DNA from 3 places in the Janthinobacterium glycogeni genome. Region 2 is predicted to be linked to each of the others. Evidence: predicted binding sites of a transcription regulator. Region 2 holds the regulator's gene; each other region holds the start of a gene.
The links. Region 2 encodes NrdR, which represses ribonucleotide reductase genes. Its sites were predicted from a motif close to CACNANATNTNGTG; they were not measured.
Positions count from the first base shown of each region.

Region 1: ACQ4W4_RS06080 (ribonucleoside-diphosphate reductase subunit alpha) is a predicted target of NrdR. The motif match lies at 2,704-2,717, and genes of this name have one in related genera.
Region 3: ACQ4W4_RS12990 (ribonucleoside triphosphate reductase) is a predicted target of NrdR. The motif match lies at 2,695-2,708, and genes of this name have one in related genera.

Region 1 is NZ_JBNYXP010000002.1:111,198-117,593, reverse strand. It holds gene ACQ4W4_RS06100 (cytochrome C assembly family protein) at 1-551, shown strand, start outside; gene ACQ4W4_RS06095 (PP0621 family protein) at 548-802, shown strand; gene ACQ4W4_RS06090 (sigma 54-interacting transcriptional regulator) at 922-2,001, shown strand; gene ampD (1,6-anhydro-N-acetylmuramyl-L-alanine amidase AmpD) at 1,979-2,590, shown strand; gene ACQ4W4_RS06080 (ribonucleoside-diphosphate reductase subunit alpha) at 2,981-5,932, shown strand; gene ACQ4W4_RS06075 (ribonucleotide-diphosphate reductase subunit beta) at 6,157-6,396, shown strand, end outside.
Region 2 is NZ_JBNYXP010000016.1:83,428-89,823, reverse strand. It holds gene ACQ4W4_RS25495 (pilus assembly PilX family protein) at 1-160, opposite strand, end outside; gene ACQ4W4_RS25490 (PilW family protein) at 211-1,188, opposite strand; gene pilV (type IV pilus modification protein PilV) at 1,185-1,754, opposite strand; gene nrdR (transcriptional regulator NrdR) at 1,995-2,456, opposite strand; gene glyA (serine hydroxymethyltransferase) at 2,601-3,848, opposite strand; ZMP/ZTP riboswitch at 3,960-4,085, opposite strand; gene ybgC (tol-pal system-associated acyl-CoA thioesterase) at 4,400-4,801, shown strand; gene tolQ (protein TolQ) at 4,848-5,537, shown strand; gene ACQ4W4_RS25460 (ExbD/TolR family protein) at 5,553-5,993, shown strand; gene tolA (cell envelope integrity protein TolA) at 6,042-6,396, shown strand, end outside.
Region 3 is NZ_JBNYXP010000004.1:455,699-462,094, reverse strand. It holds gene ubiT (ubiquinone anaerobic biosynthesis accessory factor UbiT) at 1-93, opposite strand, end outside; gene ubiV (ubiquinone anaerobic biosynthesis protein UbiV) at 114-1,010, opposite strand; gene ubiU (ubiquinone anaerobic biosynthesis protein UbiU) at 1,020-2,057, opposite strand; gene ACQ4W4_RS12995 (hypothetical protein) at 2,220-2,636, shown strand; gene ACQ4W4_RS12990 (ribonucleoside triphosphate reductase) at 2,755-4,503, shown strand; gene nrdD (anaerobic ribonucleoside-triphosphate reductase) at 4,500-4,697, shown strand; gene ACQ4W4_RS12980 (anaerobic ribonucleoside-triphosphate reductase activating protein) at 4,690-5,394, shown strand; gene ACQ4W4_RS12975 (Pls/PosA family non-ribosomal peptide synthetase) at 5,543-6,396, shown strand, end outside.

The DNA of each region.
Region 1 (6,396 bases), on a different contig from region 2:
GCATGGTCATGCCCAGCGCCGTCCTCGCCATCGGCCTGGCCTGGGCCTTTCCCGGCAGCCAGGTCAGCATGGAAGGCAAGTCGGCCGTCTTCGGCTGGCATATCGCCGTGGCCGTACTCGCGTACAGCACCTTGACGATCGCCGCCTTTCACGCCGTGCTGATGGCGCTGCAGGAATCGCGGCTGCATACGCGCAGCGAAAGCCGCGGCTTCATCGGCAGCGCGCTGGACCAGCTGCCAGCCCTGCTGACGATGGAAAAGCTGCTGTTCCGTATGATCGGCCTCGGTTTTATTTTGCTCAGCCTGACCGTGCTGTCGGGCATCGTGTTCTCCGAGCAATTATTTGGCAAGGCGCTCAACTGGGATCACAAATCCGTGTTTACCATGCTGTCGTGGCTATTGTTTGCCGCCCTGCTGGCGGGGCGCCGCTTCCGCGGCTGGCGCGGCAAGACGGCCCTGAGCTTCACCCTGGCCGGTTTCGCCACCTTGTTGCTGGCCTATGTCGGCAGCCGTTTTGTACTGGAAGTGGTTTTACACCGAGGATTCGCATGACACGTGTTTTATTCTGGCTGGCGCTGGTGTTTCTGGTGCTGTTTGCTATCCGTAGCAAGATCCGGGGCATGCAGCAGCGCGCCCGCGCGCAACAGCCGCCGAATCCGTTTACGCCGCCGGGCCGGCCGCAGGAATTGCCCGATGCCGAGCTGATGCTGTGCTGCGCCCATTGCGGCGTGTACTACCCGGCCTCGGAAAACGTGCAGGCCAAGGGCCACGATTACTGCAGCCACGCGCACGCCACCGTGTAAGGGCAAGCGCGCAGCTTCGCGCGCGTTGCTCATCCGTATCGTAACGACCTCCGGCATTCGTCCGGCGTAGCATCTGCAGCAGGCGGTTCGCCACCGCCATTGCAGAAAGGCGCGCTCCCATGTCCACTCCCCGCACCAGCCAGCAGGCTGTGACCACCGCCGGCATGCCGGCGGCGCCGCAACTGAGCGGTAATTCGTTGCCCATGCAGGCGCTGCGCGCGCAGATAAGCCGCATCGCCCGCTGCGGCGCGCCGGTGGCCATCCGCGGCGAATCGGGCACGGGCAAGGAACTGGCGGCGCGCGCCATCCATGCGCAGGGCGCGCGCGCCAGCTTCCCGTTTATTGCCGTCAACTGCGGCGCCATACCCGAGGCGCTGATGGAAGCGGAATTCTTTGGCTGTCGCCCCGGCGCCTATACGGGCGCGCTGCACGAGCGCCAGGGCTTGTTCCAGGCGGCCCATGGGGGCAGCCTGCTGCTCGACGAAGTCGACGACCTGCCGCTGGCCATGCAGGTGAAACTGTTGCGCGTGCTGCAGGAGCGCCGTGTGCGCAAGCTGGGCGGCAGTGCCGACGAAGCGGTCGACGTGCGCATCCTGTGCGCCAGCCAGCATGGCCTGGCGCGCGGCGTGGCCGCCGGCACGTTCCGCCAGGATCTGTTTTACCGGCTCAATGTGATCGAACTGGCGCTGCCGCCGCTGCGCGAGCGGCGCGGCGATCTGCAGGTATTATGTGAGGTGATCCTGGCGCGCCTGTCGCCACGCCGGGCCGTGAGCCTGGCGCCGCCCGTGCTGGCGGCCCTGGCCGCGTATGCGTTTCCCGGCAATGTGCGCGAACTGGAGAACGTGCTGGAGCGGGCGCTGGCCTTTGCCGACGGCGGCGTGATCGCGCTCGACGGGCTGGCCTTGCCATGCGCGCCGGGCAGCATGCCGTTGCGGGCCGCGCCGGCATTGCCGGACTTGCCGGAGCGGCAACTGTGCCTGCCCGGCATGGCGGCATATGGCGTGAGCCCGGTCCTGCCGCTGGACGTGTATTTGCGCCAGGCCGAGCGCGACATGATCATGCGGGCGCTGGTGCAGGCGCGCTATCACCGCGCGCGGGCGGCGCGTCAGCTGGGCCTGAGCGTGCGCCAGTTGCGTTACCGCATGCAGAAATTGACGATACAGGAAGCCTTACTTGATGAACGCATGGACGATAGATGAAGACGGATGGTGCGACGGCGCGCTGCGCTATGACTCGCCGCACCACGATGCGCGCCCGGACGGTGCACAAGTCGACTTGCTGGTGATTCATAACATCAGCTTGCCAGGCGGCCACTTTGGCGGGCCGCATGTGTCGGACTTGTTTACGGGCCGGGTAGATTATAATGCCGATCCTTCTTTCGCCGACCTGCGTGGCTTGCAGGTGTCGGCGCACTTTTTTGTGCGGCGCGATGGTGCGTTGTTGCAATATGTTTCTACTGATCAACGTGCCTGGCATGCGGGCGCGTCCACCTTCGAAGGACGTCCGCAGTGCAATGGTTATTCCATCGGTATCGAAATGGAGGGCGCGGACGATGTGCCCTTCCAGCGGCGGCAATACCATGTGCTGGCGGCGCTGACGGCGGCGCTGGTGGCGCGCTACAGGCTGTCTCAGGTGCGCGGCCACGCGCATATCGCACCGGGAAGGAAGACGGATCCGGGGCCGTTTTTTGACTGGCATTTTTATCAAGAGTGCTGGCTGGAAACCCTGCGCGGCCAGCCTGCGTTAGCGCTTACTTCGCGGGGATTGGGCTTTCCATCCATGCCCTGAAAAGTCAATCGAAATCGTATATGGAATTACAAAAAATTACGCCGACGGATGCCCGAAAACTATTGCATCGCCCTTCGATGGGCACTACAATTAGTGCAGAAGTTGGATGTAAAGACTATATCTAGTGCCATCACAGACGTTTTCAGAATTATTGTCAAAGCTACCCGGATTGCTGATAAAGCACTGGAACTGGCGTTTATCACCCTTGATCGTGTTTCGCGCCAGCCGGGCAGTACGGTGTGGCGCTATGGATACTGACCTGTTTTATGTATTATGAATTTACTATTTAGCAACAATTACCTGAAGAAACCCTGACCATCGGGCGTTCTATTCAACAACATACGCGGCAGCAAAACTGCAGGCTGACTTTAGCTGACAACGGGAGCTTCAATGCAATCACCACAAGATATTTCCATCCATCCAACGCCAGTATCGCCAGCGCCAGGCGCGGCCAACAGCGTGGCGAGCACGGGCGCGGCATTGGGCGACTATCGCATCATCCGCCGCAACGGCGCGGTGGTGGCATTTGAGCCTTCGAAGATCGCCATCGCCATGACCAAGGCGTTTTTGGCCGTTAACGGCGGCCAGGGCGCAGCTTCGGCACGCATCCGCGAACTGGTGGAACAATTGACCGACGGCGTCGTCGCCGCGCTGGTGCGCCGCCATCCGGGCGGCGGCACCTTCCATATCGAAGACGTGCAAGACCAGGTGGAACTGTCGCTGATGCGTTCGGGCGAGCACGACGTGGCGCGTGCCTACGTGCTGTACCGCGCCAAGCACATGGAAGAGCGCCGTCTGCAGAAGGAAGCGCAAGGCGCGTCCGCGCAAGTGACCGCGCCCCAGCTGAACGTGACCGACAACGGCGTGCGCCGCCTGCTGGACATGCAGGAAGTGCGCGACCTGATCAACGCCGCCTGCGCCGGCCTGGAAAAGCACGTCGATGCCGACGCCATCCTGGCTGAAACGGTGAAAAACCTGTACGACGGCGTGCCCGTCGAAGAGCTGCACAAGTCGGCCATCCTGGCGGCGCGCGCGCTGATGGAAAAAGACCCGGCCTACAGCCAGGTCACGGCCCGCATCCTGCTGCACACGGTGCGCAAGGAAGTGTTCGGCAAGGAAGTGCCGCAAGCGGCCGCTGCCGCCGAATACCTGACGTATTTCCCGCAATACATCGCCAAGGGCATCGCCGCCGAGCTGCTGAACCCGGTACTCGCCAGCTTCGACCTGGAACGCCTGGCCAAGGCTCTTGTTGCCGACCGCGACTTGCAATTCGGCTACATCGGCCTGCAAACCCTGTACGACCGCTACTTCCTGCACATCCAGGACGTGCGCATCGAAATGCCGCAGGCGTTCTACATGCGCGTGGCCATGGGCCTGGCGCTGAACGAGGCGGACCGCGAAGCGCGCGCCATCGAGTTCTACAGCCTGCTGTCCTCGTTCGACTTCATGAGCTCGACCCCGACCCTGTTCAATTCGGGCACCCTGCGCTCGCAGCTGTCGTCGTGCTATCTGAGCACCGTCTCCGATGACCTGGAAGGCATCTACGACGCCATCAAGGATAACGCGCTGCTGGCCAAGTTCGCTGGCGGCCTGGGTAACGACTGGACGCCGGTGCGCGCCCTGGGCGCCCACATCAAGGGCACCAACGGCAAGTCGCAAGGCGTGGTGCCGTTCCTGAAAGTGGTCAACGACACGGCCGTGGCAGTCAATCAGGGCGGCAAGCGCAAGGGCGCCGTCTGCGCCTACCTGGAAACCTGGCACATGGATATCGAGGAATTCCTCGACCTGCGCAAGAACACGGGCGACGACCGCCGCCGCACGCACGACATGAACACGGCGAACTGGATTCCCGACATGTTCATGAAGCGCGTCATGGAAAAAGGCGATTGGACCCTGTTCTCGCCGTCGGACACGCCAGACCTGCACGACAAGGTCGGCAAGGCTTTTGAACAGGCTTACCTGGGCTACGAAGCCAAGGCCGCCGCCGGCGAAATCCGCGTCTTCAAGAAGATCGCGGCGCTGGACCTGTGGCGCAAGATGCTGTCGATGCTGTTTGAAACGGGCCATCCATGGATCACGTTCAAGGATCCGTGCAACATCCGCAGCCCGCAGTCGCACGTCGGCGTCGTGCACAGCTCGAACCTGTGCACGGAAATCACGCTGAACACGGGCCCGGACGAAATCGCCGTCTGCAACCTCGGTTCCGTCAACATGCCGGCGCACATGAAGGAAGGCAAGCTCGATCACGTCAAGCTGGCCAAGACCATCCGCACCGCCATGCGCATGCTCGACAACGTCATCGACATCAACTACTACGCCGTCGACAAGGCGCGCAATTCGAACATGCGCCACCGTCCGGTCGGCATGGGCGTGATGGGCTTCCAGGACTGCCTGCACATGATGCGCGTGCCGTTCGCCTCGGACGCCGCCGTGTCGTTTGCCGACACCTCGATGGAAGCCGTCTGCTACTACGCCTACCTGGCGTCGACGGAACTGGCCGAAGAGCGCGGCCGCTATGAGTCGTACGCCGGTTCGCTGTGGGACCGCGGCATCCTGCCACAGGACTCGGTGAAACTGCTGGCCGAAGAGCGCGGCGGCTACCTGGAAGTCGATTCCTCGTCGGCCATGGACTGGACCCCGGTGCGCGAGCGCATCGCCAAGTTCGGCATGCGCAACTCGAATTGCGTGGCGATCGCTCCGACGGCGACGATTTCGAACATCATCGGCGTCTCGGCCTGTATCGAGCCGACGTTCCAGAACCTGTACGTGAAATCGAACCTGTCGGGCGAATTCACCGAGATCAACGGCTACCTGGTGCGCGACCTGAAGGCGCGCGACCTGTGGGATGAAGTCATGATCTCGGACCTGAAGTACTTCGACGGCTCCCTGGTGAAGATCGACCGCATCCCGCAAGACCTGCGCGACATCTACGCCACCGCCTTTGAAGTGTCGCCAAGCTGGCTGGTGGAAGCGGCTTCGCGTCGCCAGAAGTGGATCGACCAGGCCCAGTCGCTGAACATCTACATGGCTGGCGCATCGGGCAAGAAACTCGACGAGACCTACAAGCTGGCATGGCTGCGTGGCCTGAAAACCACCTACTACCTGCGTACCATCGCCGCCACCCACATGGAGAAATCGACCTCCAAGACGGGCGCACTGAACGCCGTGGCAGTCGACGGCGGCATGTCGGCCAGCGCGCAGAGCGCCCAGGCGGCGGTCGTGGCGGCGGCAGCGGTGGCCGTGGCGCCGGTCGTGGCGGCGGCAGCGGACGACGCCGATGGCGAAGCCTGCTACCTGCGTCCGGGTGACGATGGCTTTGAGGAATGCGAAGCCTGCCAGTAAAAACCTGCTGCGCAGCCCCCTCTCGGGTTCTGTGTTGCTCACCGTACTAAAGTACGGCTCCGCTACTCGACCCGATATCGGGCTTGCTCGCGACGGTTTTTAAAAAAATTAAAGTTGTCAGCCCAGAACTTCTGGGCTGATTCAATGTTGTCAATGTCCGTATTGTCCGATTCAACGGGCCTGTTGCGGATCGCCGGCTCGCCGGCATGGAAAGGAAGAAGAATATGTCGTTGTCTTGGGATGATGAAACCACGTCGGCAGCTGTGCCGCGTCCGGCGCAGCAAGCGCCGTTGGGAAATACCGATTTGAACCTGCCGGCCGGCGCCGAGCCGTCCGAAGCGAACGCCGAGCAAGTGGCGCGCCGCGTGAATGCCGACGACAAGCGCATCATCAACGGCAAGACGGACGTCAACCAGCTGGTGCCGTTCAAATACAAATGGGCGTGGGACAAATACCTGGCCGGC
Region 2 (6,396 bases):
GAAACGCGATCTGCCGGTCGCGCTCGCCGCGTGCCGCCTTTTCGCCCTGCAAGGCTATCTGCGCCGCCGATATGCCCAGCAGCAAGATGATCACCAGCAGGCACAGCACATACACGAGGGTGGCGCCACCGTGGCGCGCGCAAGGTGAACAGCAAGGCACGCAACGAGGTGCGCAGCAGCGGACGCCCGCGCCAGCCATCGTGGCACCGCCTAGGCCGGCCCGTTGCGCAGCATGATGCTCGTCTGCAGCAATTGCCGCAGCCGGGAGCGCGTCGCGGCGGGCAGGGACGCGCGCGCGATGCGCACGCCCGTGTCGCCGGCGCCGTGCGCCTCGGCATATGCCTTGCCGAACAGGTCGAACTGCGCCGGCCCCAGTTCCGCCATCTTGTCCGCCTGGTCCGCCTCGCCATGCAACAGCAAGGCCACGCGCACGCTGACCACGCGCTTCCAGTGCGTGCGGCGGTGCAAATCGCGCTGGCGCGCGGCCGCATCCGCGCCCTGCAGCACCAGCGCCGCGTCGTAGGCGTCGAGCGCGCTGGCGTTGACATAGCGGTTCGCCACGCCGTCGGGCGGCGTATCCGTATCGATGCCATACAACACCTGGAAACCGTCGACGCCGCGAATGACGGAGTCCGCACCCCAGCCGTTCGCGCCACGGTATTTGCAGCGCAGCTCGCCATCGCCATCGGCGCCCTGCGCCACATAGAAAATGCTCCAGCCCCGCTGCGCCTCCGTTTGCGCGGCACCCACGCCAAAGCCGGCGCAATTGAGCACGGATCCGTCGCCGCCCTCCTCCTTGCCGGCGCCGTAATAGCGCAGGGCCAGCACGTCGCTGCCATGCAGGACACCGGACAAGGCGCCGCTGATGCCTTCGCTGTTCTTGCCCAGGCTGCGCGCGTCGAGCCCGGCGACATTGGCGCTGTCGTCATCGGCATGGGCGACGGGCGCGGCGCTGCTATCCCAATTCACGTACGCCGTCTGGCGCACGGCACGGGCGATGGTGTCGAGCGCATAGCGGCCGTTATCGTCGAGCCGCGCGCTGGCGGACTGGTCGCCATAGCTGCCGCTGGCCGCCAGGAGCACACTGCTGGCGGCCAGCATCAGCAACGCGCCCAGCGACAGGGCCACCAGCAATTCGACGAGGCTCATGCCGCGCCGTCGGCGCCACGCGGTATGCACGCCGTTCATGCGCCGCCTCCGCCCAGCTGAAATACCAGCCTGGGCAGCGACTCGCCTGCCGCATTCACGGCGGGCGAGCCATCGGGCAAGCGGCCGCGCCAGCCCAGCTTGATGACGATGGGCGCGCCCTTGCCGCCGCTGCATGCCCAGTGCAAGCCTTGCGCGGCGGCATCCCAGGCAGAGACATCGCGGCAGATATGCAGGCGCGCGCCGGGCAAGGCCGCAGGAAGCGATTGCTTCCATTCGGCGATGTCGAATTGCGCCAGTTCGGCCGCGCCGCAGGCGCTGGCACCAAAGCAGTCGGGCGCGCCGCCGCCTGCTTCGGCGTCGTCCGCCGCCGCATAGGCCACGTTCAGGTAGGGATTGCCCGCATCGGGTCCATTCATGAGCACGCTGTTTGCGCGCATGCGCTCGGCCATGCCGGCCGCCAGCTGCGCGCCCGCCGACAACAGCGCCGACTCATGGCGCGCACGCAGCGAGTGCAGTTGCAAAATGCTGGCACCGAGCAGGCCCAGCGCCAACAGCAGCAGCGACACGAGCACCTCGACGAGGCTGCTGCCACCCGCTGGAAACATAGTGCGACCGCCATTGCGCATACGCTCCTCCCTTCCGCCGACAGAGTCGCAAGAACAGTCGGCCCAGCTACAAGATAGGCGCGCGCAAAAAGCCGGGTCTGCGTTGGCGCAAACAGTGCGACGAAAGGTGGGAAGAACAGCGTTGGAATTGATCAGGCCGCTTGCCAGGCCAGCACAGGCGTGGTGAACCGGGGCGCATGAGCAGCCCCGCCTTCAACAAGGAGAGTACGCGGATGAACGTCAGGGCTTGCGCGCCTGCCCCACTTCGGCGATCGCATCCTGGAACTCGGCCAGGTCTTCGAAATTCTTGTAGACGGAAGCGAAGCGGATGTAGGCGATCTTGTCGAGGCGCTTGAGTTCCAGCATGACGAGTTCGCCGATATAGCCGGAATCGACTTCGCGCAAGCCGCTGGTCAGCAACTTTTCCTGGATGGAGGCGATGGCCGTATCCACAGAGGCGGCCGCGACGGGACGCTTGCGCAAGGCCAGCATCAAACTGCCGCGCAACTTATCCGCAGCGAACTCCGTCCGGCTGCCATTCTTTTTGACGACGGCCGGCATGATAAGTTCAATGCGTTCGTATGTGGTAAAACGCTTGTCGCATTTGCCGCAGCGGCGGCGGCGCCGAATGGCATCCCCTTCCTCCGATACGCGCGTATCGAGAACCTGGGTGTCGCCGTGCTGGCAAAATGGACATTTCATGGGCTGGTTACAACTTTATAGTAATAATTACGGGAAATCACCGCCCTTGTACAAAGGGCGCCCGAATCACTCCGGGCGCCCTTGGGCACGACTGGAATGTGTCATACGGAATCTTACTCCGTATGACACATTCTGGACAAATAATTATGCAGCGTACACAGGGTGCGCGTCGGCCAGCACTTTCACGGCCGCTTTGACGCGCTCGATGGTGGCGGCGTCATGCGGGTTGTCCAGCACGTCGGCGATCAGGTTGCCCACTTCTTCCGCTTGCGCTTCCTTGAAACCGCGCGTCGTCATCGCCGGGCTGCCCAGGCGGATGCCCGAGGTGACGAAGGGTTTTTGTGGGTCGTTCGGGATGCCGTTCTTGTTGCAGGTGATGTGCGCGGAACCGAGGATGGCTTCGGCTTCCTTGCCCGTCAGGTTCTTGGCGCGCAGGTCGACCAGCATGACGTGCGATTCGGTGCCGCCGGACACGATGCGCAGGCCGCGCTTGATCAGGGTTTTCGCCAGCACGTCGGCGTTCTTGATCACTTGCTTCTGGTATTCGACGAATTCAGGGCTCAGCGCTTCCTTGAAGGCGACGGCCTTGCCGGCGATCACGTGCATCAGCGGGCCGCCCTGGATGCCAGGGAAGATGGCCGAGTTGATGGCTTTTTCGTGCTCGGCCTTCATCAGGATGATGCCGCCGCGCGGGCCGCGCAGCGATTTGTGCGTGGTCGAGGTGACGAAGTCGGCGAACGGTACCGGATTCGGGTACAGGCCGGCGGCGATCAGGCCGGCGTAGTGGGCCATGTCGACCATGAAGTAGGCGCCCACCTCCTTGGCGATCTTGCCGAAGCGTTCGAAATCGATCTTTTTCGAGAACGCGGACGCGCCGGCGATGATCAGTTTCGGCTTGCGTTCGCGGGCCAGGCGCTCCATCGCCTCGTAGTCGATGTCTTCTTCCGCCGTCAAACCGTAGGAGACGACATCGAACCATTTGCCGGACATGTTCAGCGGCATGCCGTGGGTCAGGTGGCCTCCTTCGGCCAGCGACATACCCATGATCAGATCGCCTGGTTTCAGCATGGCGAAGAACACGCCCTGGTTCGCCTGCGAGCCGGAGTTCGGCTGCACGTTCGCGCATTCGGCGCCGAACAGCTGTTTCACGCGGTCGATGGCCAGTTGCTCGGCCACGTCGACGTATTCGCAGCCGCCGTAATAGCGCTTGCCCGGGTAGCCTTCGGCGTACTTGTTCGTCAGCTGCGAGCCTTGCGCTTCCATTACGGCTGGCGACGTGTAGTTCTCCGACGCGATCAGTTCGATGTGGTCGTGCTGGCGCGTGTTCTCTTTTTGAATGACGGCGAACAATTCAGGATCGACGTTGGCGAGGGTGTGATCTTTTGCAAACATGTAAAAACTCCAAGTATGAGGGTGCTTGTACTGGCAGGTTGGATCGAATGAGGGGAGCCGGCGTTAAGTGAATAACAACATTGGACAGGCAGCCTCTTCGTGCTTTTCCATAGTGGCTACCCAGGCGAACGGCTGATGAAAAATCTCACGTTTCCCGGTGGGTGCCCACCTTTCGCCGGTTTGCCGATCGCCTGTGCATGGAGATCGCCCGACTTTTCGCCAGTCACGTGAGACGTAATGGAAATCAAATTGTAAGTTAAGTGCCCAAATTGAGCAAGGAATGCAACCGTGCGGCTATAATCGCCGCGCGCCGCCGCAGCCAGGACACGGCCGCAGGCCGCCCCGGGGATGGCCGCCGCTTTTAAGCTGGGCTTAAACCTGGCCATGGCATGTAAGCGTATGTTACGAAGCTTGCCATTGCACACGCTGGATTTACAATGCTGCGGTGCAACTTATATGCTGCTTTTGCATGGCTTTCCAGCAAGCGCCCACAGTCACAAGAAGAAAAATCGCGTAAAATGTTGCTCAATCTCACTACTGGCGCAATAAACATGCCTTCAGTTTTTACTTGGAACGTACGTGTCTACTATGAAGACACCGACGCCGGCGGCATCGTCTATTACGCTAACTACCTGAAATTCTTCGAGCGCGCACGCACGGAATGGCTGCGCACCATCGACGTGGGCCAGCAGCAATTGCTGGAGCAGCATGACGCGATGTTCGTTGTCAAAAGCGTCAACGCCGACTATCATGCGCCAGCCAGGCTCGATGACACGGTAAAATTAACCTTAAGCATAGAAAAAATGGGGCGCGCCTCCATCGTTTTCCTGCAACAAGCCTGGGGCGGCGACCGCCTGCTCAACACGGCCCGCGTCAAGATCGGCTGCGTCGATTCGGCACTGCGCCCGCGCGCCGTGCCTGATGCGGTCGCGGCCCGCATGCGCGCCGCCTGAGCCCTACCGCCACCCCCGGATAATTCACCCAACAGACTGCCTGCCAATGAACGTTACACAAGATCTTTCTTTCCTCGCGCTCATCACCAACGCCCACCTGATCGTGCAACTGATCATGGCCCTGCTGCTGCTGATTTCCCTGACCAGCTGGACCTACATTTTCCGCAAGATGTTTGCCGTGCGCCAGGCGCGCAAGCAAACCATCGAATTCGAACGCAGCTTCTGGGCCGGCGGCAACCTGCATGCGCTGCACCAGAACGCCAGCGGCAACCGCGACCAAAGCGGCGCGCTGGCCCGCATCTTCGACGCCGGCATGGGCGAATTCATCAAGGGCAAGGCTTCCTACGGCTCGCGCGAAGCGCTGGACGTGGGCGCCGTGCTCGACGGCGCACGCCGCGCCATGCGCGCCGCCTTCCAGCGTGAAATGGACGTGCTCGAATCGCACCTGGCCTTCCTCGCTTCCGTCGGCTCCGTCTCGCCGTACATCGGCCTGCTCGGTACCGTCTGGGGCATCATGAACGCCTTCCGCGGCCTGGCCAACGTGCAGCAAGCGACCCTGGCGGCCGTCGCGCCCGGCATTGCCGAAGCGCTGATCGCCACCGCCATCGGCCTGTTCGCGGCCATTCCCGCCGTCGTCGCCTACAACCGTTTTTCGCATGACATTGACCGCCTGGCGATCCGCTTTGAGAGCTTCGTCGAGGAATTCTCCAACATCTTGCAGCGCCAGTCGCGCTAAGAGGGAGCAAGGTTCATGGGTTCCTCCTTCAATAGCGGCGGCATGCGCGGCGGCCGCGGCCGCAAGTTCAAGTCCGAGATCAACGTCGTGCCGTACATCGACGTGATGCTGGTGCTGCTGATCATTTTCATGGTGATGCCGTCGTCGAACAATCCCAGCGTGGTGAACCTGCCCAACGCGGAAAAGTCGGCGAAACCGCCCGATGACTATATTCAGATCGTGCTCAAACCGAATGGTTCGCTGTCGATCGGCGTCATCGGCAAGGAACAGCTGGCGCCGGAAACGGAACCGAACCGCGACGCCCTGCTGCGCAAGCTGCGCGGTTTGCACGAGAGCAATCCTGACTATCCCGTGATGATCGCGGGCGACAAGGAAAGCAAGTACGACGATGTAATCCAGCTCATTTCAGAAGCGAAAAAGATGGGCATTACCCGTGTCGGCCTGGCCACCAAGTAAGCACAGCATCCTGTTTCCAGACTTGACCGTTTTTAGATAGACTAGACTTTGCAGAACAAACAAATCGACCATGTGCTCGGCAAGCCCTACAGCGTGCCGCGCGAACGCAGCCGCTGGCCCTCGCTGGGCCTGGCGCTGGCGATGCACCTTGGCCTGCTGTTTTTCCTGTGGGTGGGCGTACACTGGCAAAATACGGAACCTGTCGCCGTCGAAGCGGAAGTGTGGGACATGAAAGTGCAGACGGCCGCGCCGCCGCCCGAGGTGGCGACGGAACCGGAGCCGACGCCGACGCCGACGCCGCAACCGCAAGTGGAACAGCCGGCCCCGCCGCCGCCACCGCCCGTGGCCGCGCCCGAGCCGAAGGTCGATCTGCGCGAGGCGGAAATCGCCCTCGAACGCAAGA
Region 3 (6,396 bases), on a different contig from region 2:
TTCGGCCAGCGGTTCGGGCAGCCGGTACGACACGGCGGGTTTACTCATGGGTGGCTTGGCCGGGACGGGCAATCGTTCCATTTGATCTTGCATGGTGCTTCCTTTCGATGCGTTCAATGGGCGGCGTGCTGTTCCATGCCGGGCTGGCCGTGCCAATAACCGTCGCAGGCGCCGGCCGGCTGGCATGCCGCCAGCTGGGCCTGGGCGCCGATGCCGCTGACCTGCCCCCGGCGGGCGCGGTCGAAGATGGCGATCACCTGTTCCGTATGCATGGCCTGCGGACTGATGCGCGCCACCGACACGCCCATGTCGCGCATGGCGTCGAGTTCGCGCACCAGGTTGTAGACGAGCGCCGACTGCGTCTGCGTGCCATTCAGGACGAGGAAGGGCACTTCGTCGCGCGTGCGCAGCAGCAGGCCGTCCGGCTCTTCCAGGCAGCTGTAGCCGCAGTCGTCCTTCGGCAGGTTGCGGTTGCGCGCCGTGAAGCAGCGCGCGGAAAACGCCAGCGGCATGCGGCCGTAGGCAAACACTTCCGTCTCCAGCCCTTCCGGTTTCTGGCGCTGCATCTCGGCCAGCGCCGTCTGCCCCATTTCCAGCGGCATCACCCAGCGCCGCGCGCCGAGGCGCGCCAGCAGCTGCAGGCTGGGGCCATTGAACAGGTTCAAATGGGGACCGGCGACGAAGGATGCGCCCTTTTCCATGCAATGCACGGCGCCCATGTCGTTGGCCTCGACGCCGTAGCGGCCATTGCCCGTGATGCGGCGCAGGGTGGCCAGTTCGGCGCCCGCCTCGATCAGCGCCTGCGTCGACAGCACCACTTCCTTGCCGGCGGCGGCCAGCATGTCGGCAATATCGAGCCAGTCGGCCAGGCGCAGCTCATGCCGGCGCGAGCAGACGGTTTCGCCCAGGTACACGATATCGACGGCGGTGCCGGCGATCTGCTGGTAAAACTCGAAGACGGTGGCGCGCGGCCAGTAGTACAGCAAGGGGCCCAATGAAAGCTTCAGCATGTTCATCCTTTATTTCCAAGATCTGTGGTACGCACCCAGTGTGTGCTGCTGGCCTTCGGCCAGCTTGTCCATGGCCGCCATCCAGCCCGGCTTGACGGCGTAGCGCGTATTGCCTTCGCGGCAGGCGTCGATCGCTTCGCGCCACACGCGCGTCACCTGCGCGACATAGGCAGGACTGCGCTGGCGCCCTTCGATCTTCACGGCGCGCACGCCCATGGCGATCAGCTGCGGCAGCAGCGCCAGCGTGTTCAGGCTGGCCGGCTCCTCGATGGCGTAATACTCTTCGTCGTTGACTTCGAAGCGCCCCTTGCACAGGGTCGGATAGCTGGCGTTTTCGCCCGGTGCGTAGCGGTCGATCAGCACGCCGTTCAGGCGCGATTCGAGACCGTTCGGCGTTTCCAGCCAGCGCACGGATTTCGCCGGCGAGCACACGCCGTGCGTGTTCGGCGCCTCGCCCGTCGCATACGACGACAGCGCGCAGCGTCCTTCGACCATCACGCACAGGCTGCCGAAGCCGAAGACCTCGATCTCGACGTCCGTCTTGGCGATCAATTGCTCGACCTGCGCCATCGACAGCACGCGCGGCAGCACGGCGCGGGCGATGCCGAAGTGTTCTTGGTAAAAATTGATCGCTTCATAGTTGGTGGCCGAGCCTTGCACGGACAGGTGCAGGCGCAGTTGCGGGTGATGCTCGCTCGCATACGCCATCAGGCCCGGATCGGCCACGATCATGGCGTCGATGCCGGCTTGCGCGGCGCGGTCGATGGCGCTGCGCCACACGGCCCAGTTGTGCGGCTGCGGATATGTATTCAGCGCCAGCAGCACCTTGCGTCCATATTGGTGGGCGTAGCGGACGCCCTCGGCGATGGCCTTCTCGTCGAAATTGAGGCCGGCGAAATTGCGCGCATTCGTGGCGTCGCGAAAGCCCAGGTACACGGTGTCGGCGCCATTGTCGATGGCCGCTTTCAAGGCGGGCAGGCTGCCGGCGGGGCAGACCAGTTCCAGCGGTCCGGCCACGCGGGTGGCGGTGGTTGATTCAAGCATCATGATGTTCACAGTCCTGTATCGGCTCAGGGTGCAGACTATAGCCCCGCCCATACGGCCCAGTCCTTGACGCAGGTGAAGGAATGCGTGCATGGCTGGCGCGCGTTCAACTTGCTTGACCTGGCTGTAAAATGCCTCCCTTTTCTCCCTCTTCGATTGACCGCCATGACCCGCAAACCGCTGCTGATTTTCCTGCTCACCCTGTTCCTCACCGCGCTGCAGGTGCAGTGGGCCGGTCCGGCCGATGGCTATGACGCAGGGACCATCTCCGTGCTGTCGCCGGAAGTGCTGGGCGCGTATCCGGGCGTGCTGCTGCTGTTCCTGCTGGCCGTGTTTGCGCGCCGCAAGATGCCGCTGCTGCGTCAGGCCGCCATCTGCACGGGCCTGCTGGCCGTCTACTGGCTGCTGGCGAACTACGTCACCTTCGACGCGCGCGTCGCCAGCTGGAGTACCTTCTCGCCGCTGGAAATCTGGGCGCACGTGCTGCCCGCCTCCGTCGCCAGCGTCGCCGCCTGCGGCGCCGCGTTCTTTTGCGCGAGCTGGCTGATCCTGCGCGAAACGCGCTGGAACAAAGGCGGCTGAGGTGTATTTTTCACCTGCATCAAGGATTCGTCACGCAACTGCACGCGCCCTTTGACGCCACTATATTTAGTGATTAATCTCCATAAAAACACCGCATGTTGTGTTTATTGGAGGTTTCATGACGACAAATGCAGTTTCCCCCACACGCGGCCAGGTCGATGTCGCCGCGTCCATCAATGAATACCTGGACCGGCGCGACTGGCGTGTCAACGCCAACGCCAACCAGGGTTACTCGCTGGGCGGCCTGATACTCAATGTGTCGGGCAAGGTCATCGCCAACTACTGGCTGGACCAGGTGTATCCGCCGGAAGTGGGCGCGGCGCACCGCGAGGCGGCGCTGCACATCCACGATCTCGACATGCTGGCCGGCTATTGCGCCGGCTGGTCGCTGCGCACCCTGCTGCATGAAGGCTTGAACGGCGTGCCGGGCAAGATCGAATCGGGCCCGCCGAAACACATGTCGAGCGCCATCGGCCAGATCGTCAATTTTCTCGGCACCCTGCAAAACGAATGGGCCGGCGCGCAGGCGTTCAGTTCCTTCGACACCTACATGGCGCCCTACATCCGCAAGGACGGCCTGCGCTACGAAGACGTGCGCCAGTACATGCAGGAGCTGATCTTCAACCTCAACGTGCCGTCGCGCTGGGGCACGCAGACGCCGTTCACCAACCTCACCTTCGACTGGGTCTGTCCGGACGATCTGCGCGAGCAGATTCCCGTCATCGCCGGCCAGGAAATGGACTTCAGCTATGGCGAGCTGCAGGCGGAAATGGACATGATCAACCGCGCCTACATCGAGATCATGATGGCGGGCGACGCCAAGGGCCGCGTCTTCACCTTCCCCATCCCCACCTATAACATCACCGAGGATTTCGACTGGCATAGCGAAAACGCGGAACGCCTGTTCGAAATGACGGCACGCTACGGCCTGCCCTACTTCCAGAATTTCATCAATTCGGAACTCAAGCCGAACATGATCCGCTCCATGTGCTGCCGATTGCAGCTGGACTTGCGCGAATTGCTGAAAAGGGGCAATGGCCTGTTCGGGTCCGCCGAGCAGACGGGCTCCCTGGGCGTGGTGACGATCAACTGCGCGCGCCTGGGCCATTTGTGGCGCGGCGACGAGCCAGCCTTGATGGCCGACCTGGACCGCCTGCTGGAACTGGGCAAGACCAGCCTGGAAATCAAGCGCCGCACCATCGAGGAACTGATGCAGCAAGGCCTGTTCCCGTACACGAAGCGCTACCTGGGCACCCTGCGCAACCACTTTTCCACCCTGGGCGTGAACGGCATCAACGAGATGATCCGCAATTTCAGCGGCGACGCCTGGGACATCACGACGCCCGAAGGCCACGCGCTGGCCGTGCGCCTGCTCGACCACGTGCGCGCCCGCATGGTGGCCTTCCAGGAAGAGACGGGCCATATGTACAACCTGGAAGCGACGCCGGCCGAAGGCACGACATACCGCTTCGCCCGCGAAGACCGCAAGCGCTATCCCGCCATCCTGCAGGCCGGCACCGTCGACAATCCGTATTACACGAACTCGTCGCAACTGCCCGTCGGCCACACGGACGACCCGTTCGAAGCGCTGGAATTGCAGGACGCGCTGCAGCGCAAGTACACGGGCGGCACGGTGCTGCATTTGTACATGACGGAAGCGCTGTCGGATGCGAACGCCTGCCGCGAGCTGGTAAAACGCGCCCTGAGCCGCTTCTCGCTGCCCTACATCACGGTCACGCCCACCTTTTCCATCTGCCCGCGCCACGGCTACCTGGCCGGCAAACATGAATTCTGTCCCACCTGCGACGCGGAACTGATCGCCCGCAAGCAGGCCCACATTGCTCCATCACTTGAGGAAACGCCATGAATGCACGTCCCGACTTCACTCCCGCCATCACCCTGCTCGACACCGAACGCCAGCGCTGCGAAATCTGGACGCGCGTGATGGGCTACCACCGCCCCGTCGCCTCGTTCAACATCGGCAAGCAGGGCGAATTCCACGAGCGCCAGTATTTTACGGAAGCGAGCGCCCGGGTTGGCCAGCCCGCCTGCCATGGCTGAGTTGAAAGTGGGCGGCCTGACGCCCTTTTCCGCCACCGACTATCCCGGCAAGCTGGCGGCGGTGGTGTTCGTGCAGGGCTGCCCCTGGCGTTGCGGCTATTGCCACAATCCGCACCTGCAGGCGCGCACGCCGGACGGCGCCATGCCGTGGCAGGACGTCCTGACCTGGCTGCGCCGCCGCGTGGGCCTGGTCGACGCCGTCGTCTTCAGCGGCGGCGAGGCGTGCATGGACCCGGCGCTGGCGCGGGCCATGCAGGACGTCAGGGAACTGGGTTTCGGCATCGGCCTGCACACGGCCTGCATTTATCCGCAGCGCCTGCAGGAAGTGCTGCCCCTGGTCGACTGGGTGGGTTTCGACATCAAGGCGCCGTTTGCCGACTATCGACATGTGACCCGCGTGGCCGGCAGCGGCGACCCCGCGCGCGCCTGCCTGGACGCCATTCTCGCCAGTGGCGTCGCCTACGAATGCCGCACCACCACCCACCCGGATCTGCTGCCGGACGAGCAGCTGCTGGCCCTGGCCGCCACCCTGGCCGCCAAAGGCGTCGACAACTACGTGCTGCAGCAATTCCGCGCCGAAGGCTGCGCAGACGCGGCGCTGGCCGGCCGCCCCCTGCACGGCTATCCGGCGGCGGACACGGTGGCGCAAATCGGCGCCATGTTTCCCCGTTTTACATTCCGTAATCATGGCAGTTGATCCTGCCGCCACATAATTATTGAAAGTCCCGCAAAATTCCCCGTTCTGCAACGCTGAAATGTCTTGCGTGCTGTAATGTATCAACTGTGCCGCGCACCATGCGCGGCCCGTCAGATTCCTCACACAGCATTACAGATAAGCGTCATCCATGAACGATTTCACCGCAGTCAGTCCAGGCATCCCTTCCACCCACGCCGACATCCTGTACGGCCCGCCGCGACCGGATTTGCTGCGCGAGGAAGTGCTGGCCGACCTGCTGGAAGCGACGGCGCGCCGCTGCCCGCAGCAGACCGCCCTGATCGACGGCGCGCGCCGCATCACGTATGCGCAACTCGATGCCCAGGCGGGCCTGGCGGCGTCGCGCCTGGCGGCGGCCGGCGTCAAGCCCGGCGACATCGTGGGCCTGTGGCTGCCGCGCGGCGCCAATCTGCTGCTGATGCAGGCGGCCATCGCCAAGGCGGGCGCCGCCTGGCTGCCCGTCGATGAAGACACGCCCGTCGAGCGCCTGCAAGTGTGCCTCGACGACGCCAATGGCTTTGGTGTCGTCAGCTGCGCGCAGTTCGCGCCACGCCTGGAGCAGGCCGGCATCGAGCGTCCCGTATGGACGGCGGAAAGCCTGCTGGCGCCCGCCGCGCCGGGCGAACACCTGCCCGCGCGCGGCACCGTCTTGCCCGACCACCCGGCATACGTAATCTACACGTCCGGTTCCACCGGCAAGCCCAAGGGCATATTGATCAATCAACGCAGCATCTGCCACTTCCTGCGCAGCGAAAACGCCGTGCTGGAAGTGACGCAAAGCGACACCGTCTACCAGGGATTTTCCGTCGCCTTCGACATGTCGTTCGAGGAAATCTGGATCGCCTATCTGGTGGGCGCCACCCTGTGGCTCGGTCCCAAAGAGATTTCGGGCGACCCGGAAGCCTTGCCGCGCGCGCTGGCCGAGAACAAGGTAACCGTTCTCCACGCCGTGCCGACCCTGCTGGCCCTGTTCGCCGAGGAAGT